DNA from 3 places in the Flavobacterium sp. W22_SRS_FP1 genome. Region 3 is predicted to be linked to each of the others. Evidence: riboswitches for the same ligand, from Rfam matches in the RefSeq annotation. Region 3 holds a riboswitch; each other region holds the start of a gene.
What was found. Region 3 has a riboswitch for S-adenosylmethionine ahead of thrA (bifunctional aspartate kinase/homoserine dehydrogenase I). Riboswitches for the same ligand answer to the same signal wherever they lie in the genome.
Positions count from the first base shown of each region.

Region 1 (3,287 bases), on a different contig from region 3:
TTTTGAAAGTCGATATATATGAAATACAGCCCTACAAAGGGGCTGTTTTCTTTTTGACTTAAACTTTACTGTAAATTGATTTACGATAGCTCAGAAAGGGTATATCGATATAAATTAAGCCGATTTCGGTTTGTTTTCGTTGTTTAGGTCTTCGACATATTCTTTAAAATGAAACCAATGCCTTTGAACCTTCGACCTTGAAAATTTTAAAATTCTTATAACAGATATTTGTGTTATTTGACCTAGTTCTTCAAAATCCCAATTTTCAAGGATTTCATATATTGCTTGTTGTGTTTTTTTACTTCTTTTTCCACCAACCAAAGCCCCAGTAATTTGACATTTTTCTGATTTTGTTAACTGTATGTTTGGATTAAATAGAATTAACCTTTCTTTATTATAGAACATTTCCAAGGTTCCTTCTTTGCGTTTTTCTAAAACACTTGAAATTATTAAGTGTATTTCTCTACTTGTTAGATTAGGATACATTTTTTTGTTAAAATAGTTACTCTTTGCTATTAAGTAATCCTTTCCTAATTCTGGATTCAATAATGCAAATTGAGACAACAGTCTAAATAATAAATTGTTTCGGTTGCCCTTATTAACTCCATTCCAAGGCATAAATGGAGCACAAATCATAATTTTTTCTTCAAAATATAAATATTCTTTCTCGGAATTATCTCCAATAAAATATTTGTATGAATTATCAATCCGTTCTTTAATTCTACTTTGATGAACTGAGGCTTCATTTACCACTATACATTCTTCTTTTTTCTTTATACTACTAGGTGAAGCTTTTTTTGAATGCTTGTACTCATAGACCCTTGAATCAGTATTACAATATAGGGAGGGGTCGTAGCTCAATACATTTTGCTGTATTGCTTTACGTGCACCATCATCAACTTTAACACCTAGTATCATTCCTAGTGAGGCATAAACATCTTTGAAGTTGTCCAGAGTTAAGTTGTCCACCTTAACTAGAATACCGTATCCAGTATTGGAGAGAGATCGCCACATAGCATAAATATAATCACTGTGGGGGATTTCTATGTTATCATCCACATCTATATAAATTAATCCAGTTGCACCAATAACATTTACGTTTTTTGCCGTACCTTTTATGAGGAAGTTAAATCTAAAAGTTGGTAAGTGTAATTTTTTTATTTCATCATATTGTTCATGTCCTTTGCCGTAATCTCTAGCATTTTTAATCAACAGTAGGTTCTCGTCACCGTGTTTAATTTTATGGAGGACTTCTTCAATAGTTATTTCACCCAAAACTGAGGGAGAACTGCAATTTTTAAAATGATTTATCCAAAAGCTTTTGTTTTGGTTGTTTTTTAAATCATTAGACTTTAATATATTATCAATTTTATTCATTTTTTTTTATTTAAATAAGACAAAGCGATGCCCACGATGTGAAGAACACCGCTAAATCTTATGTGTTAATTAATTAAATAGTAATTGGGAAATAATAGCTAAAAGCTAAATTGAAAGAAATATAAAATCAGTAGACTTTTAGTCTATGATAAATAAAAATAAGGTAGAAAGGAATTCTGCAGTTTAATAATACTGCACAGGGAAAACAGACTTTTTTTGTCATAATTCACGTTTTTCTTTTAGTTTAACACTCACATCTTTTTTCCACCTTACATACGCTTACGCAGGTTGGCATAGGATAAACCTAACTCTTGATATTTCTGCAAAATTACAAAAAAATACTGAATTATACAAGTTTAAACCGCTAAAAATGAATACGTAATGAATTCTAACAGCTTGATGAATTGAAGCACCATCTTATCTAAATTAAATTTACAACTTACAAATAACAAAGAAATGGTTAAAAAAGTGGCTAGAAAGTGGCAGAAAAGTGCTATAAGTATACATACAATAGCTATGAAAATAGATATTATTTTCTTATATTTGGGTATTATTAATCAGTCACTTTTAAACTGATTCGTCCTTTTATAAAAACCATAAGTTGCTTATTCACAAAGAAAACAGCATAAAAAACCCCTAAACAATTGCTGTTTAAGGGTTTGTTTTCGTAGCGAGGACGGGATTTGAACCCGTGACCTCAGGGTTATGAATCCTGCGCTCTAACCGACTGAGCTACCTCGCCAAATGTTGTAAGAATTAGCATTCTTCAACGCGGCTGCAAAGATAAAAATTATATTACAGTGTGCAAGCTAATTTGAAATAAAAAAAATATTTTATAAAAGGTTTTTTTTTAGCCATTATATTATATATATTCGGTAAAAAAATAAAATGTAATTCATGGATCAAAAAGTACGTTACGAAATAGAGTTTCCCATCAACTCGTCTCCCCAGCTATTATATCAGTACATTTCGACCCCCTCAGGTTTGTCGGAGTGGTTTGCTGACAATGTAAATTCTCGTGGTGAATTTTTTACTTTTATTTGGAACGATTCAGAGGAAAAAGCTAGACTTGCTTCTAAAAAATCAGGTGAAAAAGTAAAGTTCAAATGGATAGACGGTAATGGTAAAGATACTGAGTATTTTTTTGAGCTCCATATTTTAGTAGATGAGCTAACAAAGGATGTTTCTTTAATGGTCATTGACTTTGCTGATAAAGATGAAGTTGATGAATCTTCATTATTGTGGGAAAATCAAATTTCGGACCTTAAACATCTCATTGGATCTGTATAGTATAATTGTATTTTATAACATACCTTTGCTCTGAACAAAATTCAGGGCTTTTTTATGATTAATTTTAATGGGAATATAGTCGCTAAGGATACTAATTTATTGACGCAGAATCGTGCTTTTTTATACGGCGATGCTGTTTTTGAAACGGTTAAAATTGTAAATTCTAAAATCTTATTTTTAGAAGATCATTATTTTAGATTAATGTCATCCATGCGTGTTGTCAGGATGGAAATTCCAATGAATTTTACTATGGAATACGTTGAAGAGCAATTACTTTCTTTGGTGAGTGATAATGACTTTTCAAATTCATCGCGTGCAAGAATTACCGTTTTTAGAAATGATGGAGGTTATTATCTGCCGCAAACTAATACTGTTTCTTTTTTGATCCATGTTGTGGGTATCGATGATGCATTATATTCATTCTCAGAAAAGGAATATGAAGTGGATTTGTTTAAAGATTTTTATGTTACCAAGCAATTGCTGTCTTCAATAAAATCTACAAATAGAATGTTGAATATCACAGCTAGTATTTTTGCAAATGAAAACGGGTTGGACAATTGTTTGTTATTAAACGACAGTAAGAATATTGTTGAAGCAATCCAAGGGAATATTTTCATGCT
Region 1 covers NZ_JBGQOE010000009.1:115,247-118,533, forward strand. Annotated here, with positions in the region: gene ACEN2H_RS07400 (hypothetical protein) at 115-1,377, opposite strand; SAM-I-IV-variant riboswitch at 1,603-1,700, opposite strand; tRNA gene ACEN2H_RS07405 (tRNA-Met) at 2,046-2,119, opposite strand; gene ACEN2H_RS07410 (START-like domain-containing protein) at 2,275-2,667, shown strand; gene ACEN2H_RS07415 (aminotransferase class IV) at 2,722-3,287, shown strand, end outside.
Region 1: it holds a riboswitch for S-adenosylmethionine, as region 3 does, so the genes downstream of both, ACEN2H_RS07400 (hypothetical protein) here and thrA (bifunctional aspartate kinase/homoserine dehydrogenase I) in region 3, are expected to answer to the same signal.

Region 2 (3,287 bases), on a different contig from region 3:
TGTTTTGCAAAAACTTCTGCAATTCCCTTTCCAATTCCGCGACTTGCTCCTGTTATAATGGCCACTTTTCCTTCTAGTAATTTCATATTCGAAAATTAATTTAATTTTTATTTGAAGCTATTCCTGCTATCCGCTTCAATCTTTTATGTCCGCTGTCGCGTACATAAAAGGATTTCCACTGCTATCAGGGCTATCTTATAGTGTTCAAATATAGAATAATTCCTTTTTTAAAAAAAATTTCAATTTCATTTAGCATCTAAATTTTATGATTTTTAAATATCAAGAAAACGCTTCACTAATTTATCCCAGAAAGAACTATAAATCGCAACTAAGGTAAAAACCAATAAAAACAGATGATACCAAGCGTTGGTCAGTAAGTCCATAAAATCAAGTTTACCATCAGCAAAACTTAGAATCAACAATACTTGTGCTCCATAAGGTAAAATTCCTTGAATAACGCAGGAAAAGATATCAAGTATTGCAGCCGTTTTTTTAGGACTCAATGCATATTCATCACTGATTTCCTTCGCAATTCCACCTGTTATAACAATCGAAACCGTATTATTGGCAATAGCCACATTGGTAAAACCAACCAATGCACCTATTCCGGCCTGCGCCGATTTTTTGCTTTTAATGCGTTTCTTGATCTGATGTAATATGTAATCAATTCCTCCAGCTTTATCCACCATCGCGGCTAAACCGCCAGTTAGCATCGATAATAAAAATATTTCGGTCATACTCGTAAATCCTTCATATATTTTTTGGGCAAATACCAATAGAGTGAAATGATTTCCAAAATAGCCAATCACTCCAGCCAATAGTGTTCCAATAATCAATGTCGAAAAAACATTTACACCAACCAATGCAAGGACAATGACTAAAACATATGGAATAATGGTAATCCATTCAAAACTGCTCTTAGGAATCGGCACAGCTATTATATCTGAGTTTAATCCCAAATAGAAAAACAGCAAAATAGTAATAACTGCTGCAGGAAAAGCGATAAACAAATTTATCTTGAATTTATCCTTCAATTCACAACCTAGAGATTGAGTCGCGGCAATTGTAGTGTCCGAAATCATCGAAAGATTATCCCCTAGCATTGAGCCTCCCAGCAAAGCGCCTGCAATCAGAGGCAGTGATGCTCCGCTAGAATTAGCTAGATTAACAGCTATAGGCCCTATAGCAACAATAGCACCCACAGAAGTTCCTGTAGCTGTCGATAGAAATGCTGCAATTAAAAAGATGCCTAAAGGAAAATACGCGACGTCAATAGTATTGATGCCAAGGTTTACAACAGCATCTACACCTCCCGTTGCTTTACTGACAACAGCAAACGCTCCAGCCAAAAGATAAATTAAACACATGGTCATAATTTTACTCTCTCCGCAACCAGCTATCAAAGTAGCAGATTTTTCATCGGCTGAGCTCCTGAACATAAGAAAAGCAGCAATAATGCCAATTAATACTGCAACTGGGGCGGGTAAAGAATAAAAGTCATCTAGCCAAATACCAGCTCCTAAAAACGTAAAAATGAAAATCAATAAGGGAATTAAAGCGTAGGCACTTCCTTTTTCTTTCAATGAATGGGTCATAAAGTAGTTTTAAAATGAAATAATGATAACGAAAAACTACAGCTAAAAAGAATGGGAATGTAAAACAACATTTTTTCCAAAGAGTTTGGCTTATCGTTTTAGCACCTTGCTTGTCTTTGCAGGTTGCTATCCTATTAAAGGATTCGTGATAACGGTGGCAAAAGTACTTAATTCTTTATGAAATCATTTCTCTTTTATCAAAAAAAAAAAAAAAGCGCCACAAAATGCAGCGCAATATTAGAATCGTTTATTCAAACGAGAATACTATTTTGTTTTAAAAAGCGACATTCCATTTTGGTAGCCTTCCGTTTTCATCTAAAAAGTTTTGTAAAACTTGTCCTTCTACAAATGTTGGAATCCCTTTCGACTTATCGTTGAATGTTTCATACCACACTACTTCTAAAGTACTGATATCTTCTTTAGCCATTTGTGCTGGCCAAGAATATTTTCTTCCTGTTTTTGCAAATTGATGCCCTTCAACAATTTTTTCTTTCAAACCACCATTTTTGATTTTCAAAGAGCCGTCATTTTGAACAGTTCCAGTAGAACCTACCATGATCAACTCTTTTTCATCTCCAACTGAATAAACCAAAAATACGCCACTTCCTTCAGAAGCATTGCAAACTTGTTCTAAACTATCAGCTGCTGTAAAAGTAAAACTATCGCTTACTTTAAACTTTTTCAATTCTTTGTGCATCTTTCTTTTGTATTAATTTTAAATAAAATGCCTCACAGAACACAGTGAGGCATTTTTATAATGAATTGAAATCATTAATAATTTTTCAATTATCCAATAACCTCTTTTACTTTCTTACCAATTTCAGCTGGAGAATCCACAACGTGTATTCCACATTCTCTCATGATTTGTTTTTTAGCTTCTGCCGTATCGTCAGATCCGCCTACGATAGCACCTGCATGACCCATTGTTCTTCCTGCTGGAGCGGTAACTCCTGCAATGAAACCTACAACTGGTTTGCGGTTACCATCTGCTTTAATCCAATGCGCAGCATCAGCTTCTAATTGACCACCTATTTCACCTATCATTACGATACATTCAGTTTCCGGGTCATTCATCAACAATTCCACTGCTTCTTTCGTAGTTGTTCCAATGATAGGATCTCCACCAATACCGATAGCTGTAGTGATTCCTAATCCTTGTTTTACCACTTGATCAGCTGCTTCGTAAGTCAAAGTTCCAGATTTAGATACGATACCTACAGTTCCTTTTTTGAAAACAAAACCCGGCATGATACCAACTTTAGCCTCTCCTGGAGTAATAACACCTGGACAGTTTGGCCCAATTAACCTTGCGCTTCTTTCTTTTACGTAAGCATTTGCTTTAATCATATCAGCTACGGGGATTCCTTCCGTAATTGCTATAATCACTTTTATTCCAGCGTCTGCAGCTTCCATTATTGCATCAGCTGCAAAAGCAGGTGGTACAAAAATAATAGTTGTATCAGCACCAGCTTGTTCAACTGCGTCTTTTACCGTATTGAAAACTGGACGATCTAGATGAGTAGTACCCCCTTTTCCCGGAGTTACACCACCAACAACATTAGTACCGTACTCGATCATTTGAGAAGCATGGAAAGTTCCTTCGCTTCCTGTAAAACCTTGAACAATAATTTTGGAATCTTTATTAACTAAAACACTCATGATATATATTTTATGTGATTTTTAAAAATTGTG
Region 2 covers NZ_JBGQOE010000010.1:14,144-17,430, reverse strand. Annotated here, with positions in the region: gene fabG (3-oxoacyl-[acyl-carrier-protein] reductase) at 1-86, opposite strand, end outside; gene ACEN2H_RS07545 (Na+/H+ antiporter NhaC family protein) at 273-1,595, opposite strand; SAM-I-IV-variant riboswitch at 1,656-1,752, opposite strand; gene ACEN2H_RS07540 (hypothetical protein) at 1,870-2,292, opposite strand; gene sucD (succinate--CoA ligase subunit alpha) at 2,382-3,254, opposite strand.
Region 2: it holds a riboswitch for S-adenosylmethionine, as region 3 does, so the genes downstream of both, ACEN2H_RS07545 (Na+/H+ antiporter NhaC family protein) here and thrA (bifunctional aspartate kinase/homoserine dehydrogenase I) in region 3, are expected to answer to the same signal.

Region 3 (3,287 bases):
GTAGCGTTTTGAGTTTTCGCTAACATTATTATTAGGATTGGTAAATGCTTGCTGCTAGTTTTTTATTTAAAGTTTACAGGTTTGTTTGGTTTTAAAACCTTTTGTCAAATCGGTGCTTTTATCATTTTACATTTATTGAATTATAATCTTGTTTTGGAGCTTTCTGTTAAACAAATCCTTAGTAAAAATACCTTATACCAGATATTATGTAAGTTAATCGAGTATTTTTTATTAAAAGATCTTGTTTTGTTAGATTTGATAAGAGTTAAAATTAACAATATTAAAGCGGGAGTTTTAATTTTAACTTAAAATTTCTAGATTATAGAGCCTTAAAGCAAATTTTTAACGTAAAAATAATTTAATTATGAAAGCAGTTGAAAAAGGTTTGGTATTGGATACCGCAGAAAATGCAAAAAGCAAAAAGAAAAGTAAGAAATGGGATAAATATCTTGCCGATTACAAGAATTATTTCAAGGAATATAAAAGACAGTATAAGAATGCTCAGAACGGAGACCATATTGCTTTATCGCAATATCCTTATATGCGGGATAGATGGGAAGCTTTAAAAGGACGCATGATAGAGGCTAAAGATAATAATTGCCTAACACAGACGCAAGTTCAGAAGGTTGATAAGATAAATGTGAAAACAGCTCAGCTTGCTTTTAATGAATTACAATGAACTAGTATGCCAGACCTTTAAGAGCAGTAGTATTCATTAGGAAAAACTTTTAAAATATATTTAAGGCAACAAAAACAGCACATTAGCTCTAGTCAGTTATTGGAATAAAATTGATTAGAGCTAGTGTTAGCTTTTCTATTTGGATATTATAAACTGCATTCGTTTTAAAATTGATAACTTAAAAACAATGATATGAAAACACCAGAAAAAAAAAGGTTTCACCGAAACATTAAGTCTAGGGAGAAAAGAAACAATGAGTCCCAACTCCAAGGAGAATTAAGTAGTCCTAGGTTTGAAATAAGATCAGGCGTTAGCTTTAAACCAAAAAAAGCGGGAAACTCATTGTTATTTCAGATGTATTCTCAAGAAAATGAGATCCTCTTTATTTAACTAAAAGGAGTGTTTTTAAAAAGCAGTATTTAAATAATATTTTAGAAAAAAAAATATTTTATATGAAAAATAATTACTCTAAAGTGTCTGTCAGTTTACACTAATGCCCTAAAAGCGAAATTGCTTTTCGGGTATTTTTTTGGGATTATTCGAAATACGTTTCTCGAAAAACAATAATCAAATCAAGGTAATATTTGGTTGTTTAAAAAAATAGTATTTAATTTGCAGTCATAAGTTCATTAACGTATTGAAATGTTATAAAGAAAGGACGAGGGATTAGACCCGATGAAGCCTTAGCAACCCTTTGAGAAATCGAAGAAGGTGCTGCATTCTACCACTACCAAAAGTGGAAAGATAACAACAAGAAATTCTCTAGTATTTACCTAGTTTTTTCTTTCTAATATTTCCAAATACAAATCAAAATCAATAAAAGATTTGACATTGGAAAATAAACCAACACATATTACCTTAGAAAACTTCACCACTTATAATGGTGCTTTTTATGCTAGCCTAAACTTAAGTTTTCAAGTTTTTGGTGCTCCTTTGCATACAGCCCCAATTATTTTAATTAATCATGCCTTGACTGGAAACTCACAAGTTATTGGTGAATCAGGCTGGTGGAATGATATAGTAGGAGTAGATAAGACCATTGATGTTAGAAAGTATACAATTGTCTCTTTTGATGTGCCAGGTAATGGTTTTAATTCAGCTACTATCGAAAATTATAGAGACTTTATAACAAGGGACATCGCTAGAATTTTCATAGAGGGTCTTCGGGTCTTAAAGATTGATAATCTGTTTGCGCTCATTGGTGGTTCTGTTGGAGGTGGAATCGCTTGGGAAATTTTGGCTTTGGAACCTAAGCTGGCTCAAAACTTCATTCCAATTGCCACAGATTGGAAAGCGACTGACTGGTTGATAGCTAATTGTTATTTGCAAGAGCAAATCCTTAATAATTCTTCGAAACCTATTGAAGATGCGCGTATTCACGCTATGTTGTGCTACAGAACACCTGAGTCTTTCAAAGTCAAATTTAATAGAGATCTTAATGAACAACTAGAAACATTTAAAGTAGAGAGTTGGCTGAATTACCATGGAGAAAAATTAGAAAAAAGGTTTCAACTTTTGGCTTATAAAATGATGAACCAACTTTTAAAAACGATCGATATTACTCGAAATCGACAGTCTTTAGAAGCAGTTATTTCAAAAGTAGAAGCCAACATATACATTGTAGGAATTAATTCGGATTTGTTTTTTACAGCAAAGGAGAATAGAGAAACCTACAACGAGATTAAAAAATTTAAAAATAATGTATTCTATAGTGAGATTGACTCACAACATGGGCATGATGCCTTTTTGATAGAGCATGAGCAATTAGACAATTTATTAGAAGTTGTTTTTAAAAATAAGAAACAGATGAAAATAGTAAAATTTGGAGGGAAATCTTTAGCTAACGGAGAAGGAATCAATAAAGTTTTAGATATTATTGAGTCCAAGATAAAGCAACAAGAAAAAATTGCAATCGTAGTTTCGGCAAGAGAAAATGCAACAGATGAGTTAGACGATATTCTTACTATCGCAGCCAAAAACGGAAATTATAAACCGCTACTAGAAAGTTTTAAAACCTATCAAAAAGATGGTTTTGATGCCGTTGATTTTTCGATAGAATTTGATAAATTAGATAAACTCTTTGAGGGAGTTAGCTTGATTGGGGATTTTAGCGTTAAGATTCAAGACCAGATTTTAGCACATGGCGAATTACTTTCGGCTAAGTTATTAGTGTTTTTGTTGAATCAAAAAGGCATTCCTGCAAAATTAGCGGACACAAGAGAATTAATTATTACTGACTCTAATTTTGGCGATGCGCAACCTTTAGAAGCTATTTCTAAAAAGAACATCATTCAGGTTTTTAAAGAAAACAAAGATTCCGTTTTGGTAATTACCGGTTTTATTGGTTCCAATGCTAAAAACGAAACTACTACTTTGGGTAGAAATGGAAGTAATTATACAGCATCTTTGGTTGCTAATTATATTAATGCCGAAGAATTACAAAACTTTACCCATGTTGACGGAATCTATACCGCTAATCCTGAATTGGTCTTAGATGCCAAGAAAATTGAATCTTTGTCCTATAGTGAGGCAAATGAAATGGCTAATTTTGGAGCTACTATTTTGCATGCTAAAACTATTATTCCATTGTTGGAAAAAAACATTCCGC
Region 3 covers NZ_JBGQOE010000006.1:101,019-104,305, forward strand. Annotated here, with positions in the region: gene ACEN2H_RS05600 (hypothetical protein) at 365-679, shown strand; SAM riboswitch class I at 1,322-1,430, shown strand; gene thrA (bifunctional aspartate kinase/homoserine dehydrogenase I) at 1,511-3,287, shown strand, end outside.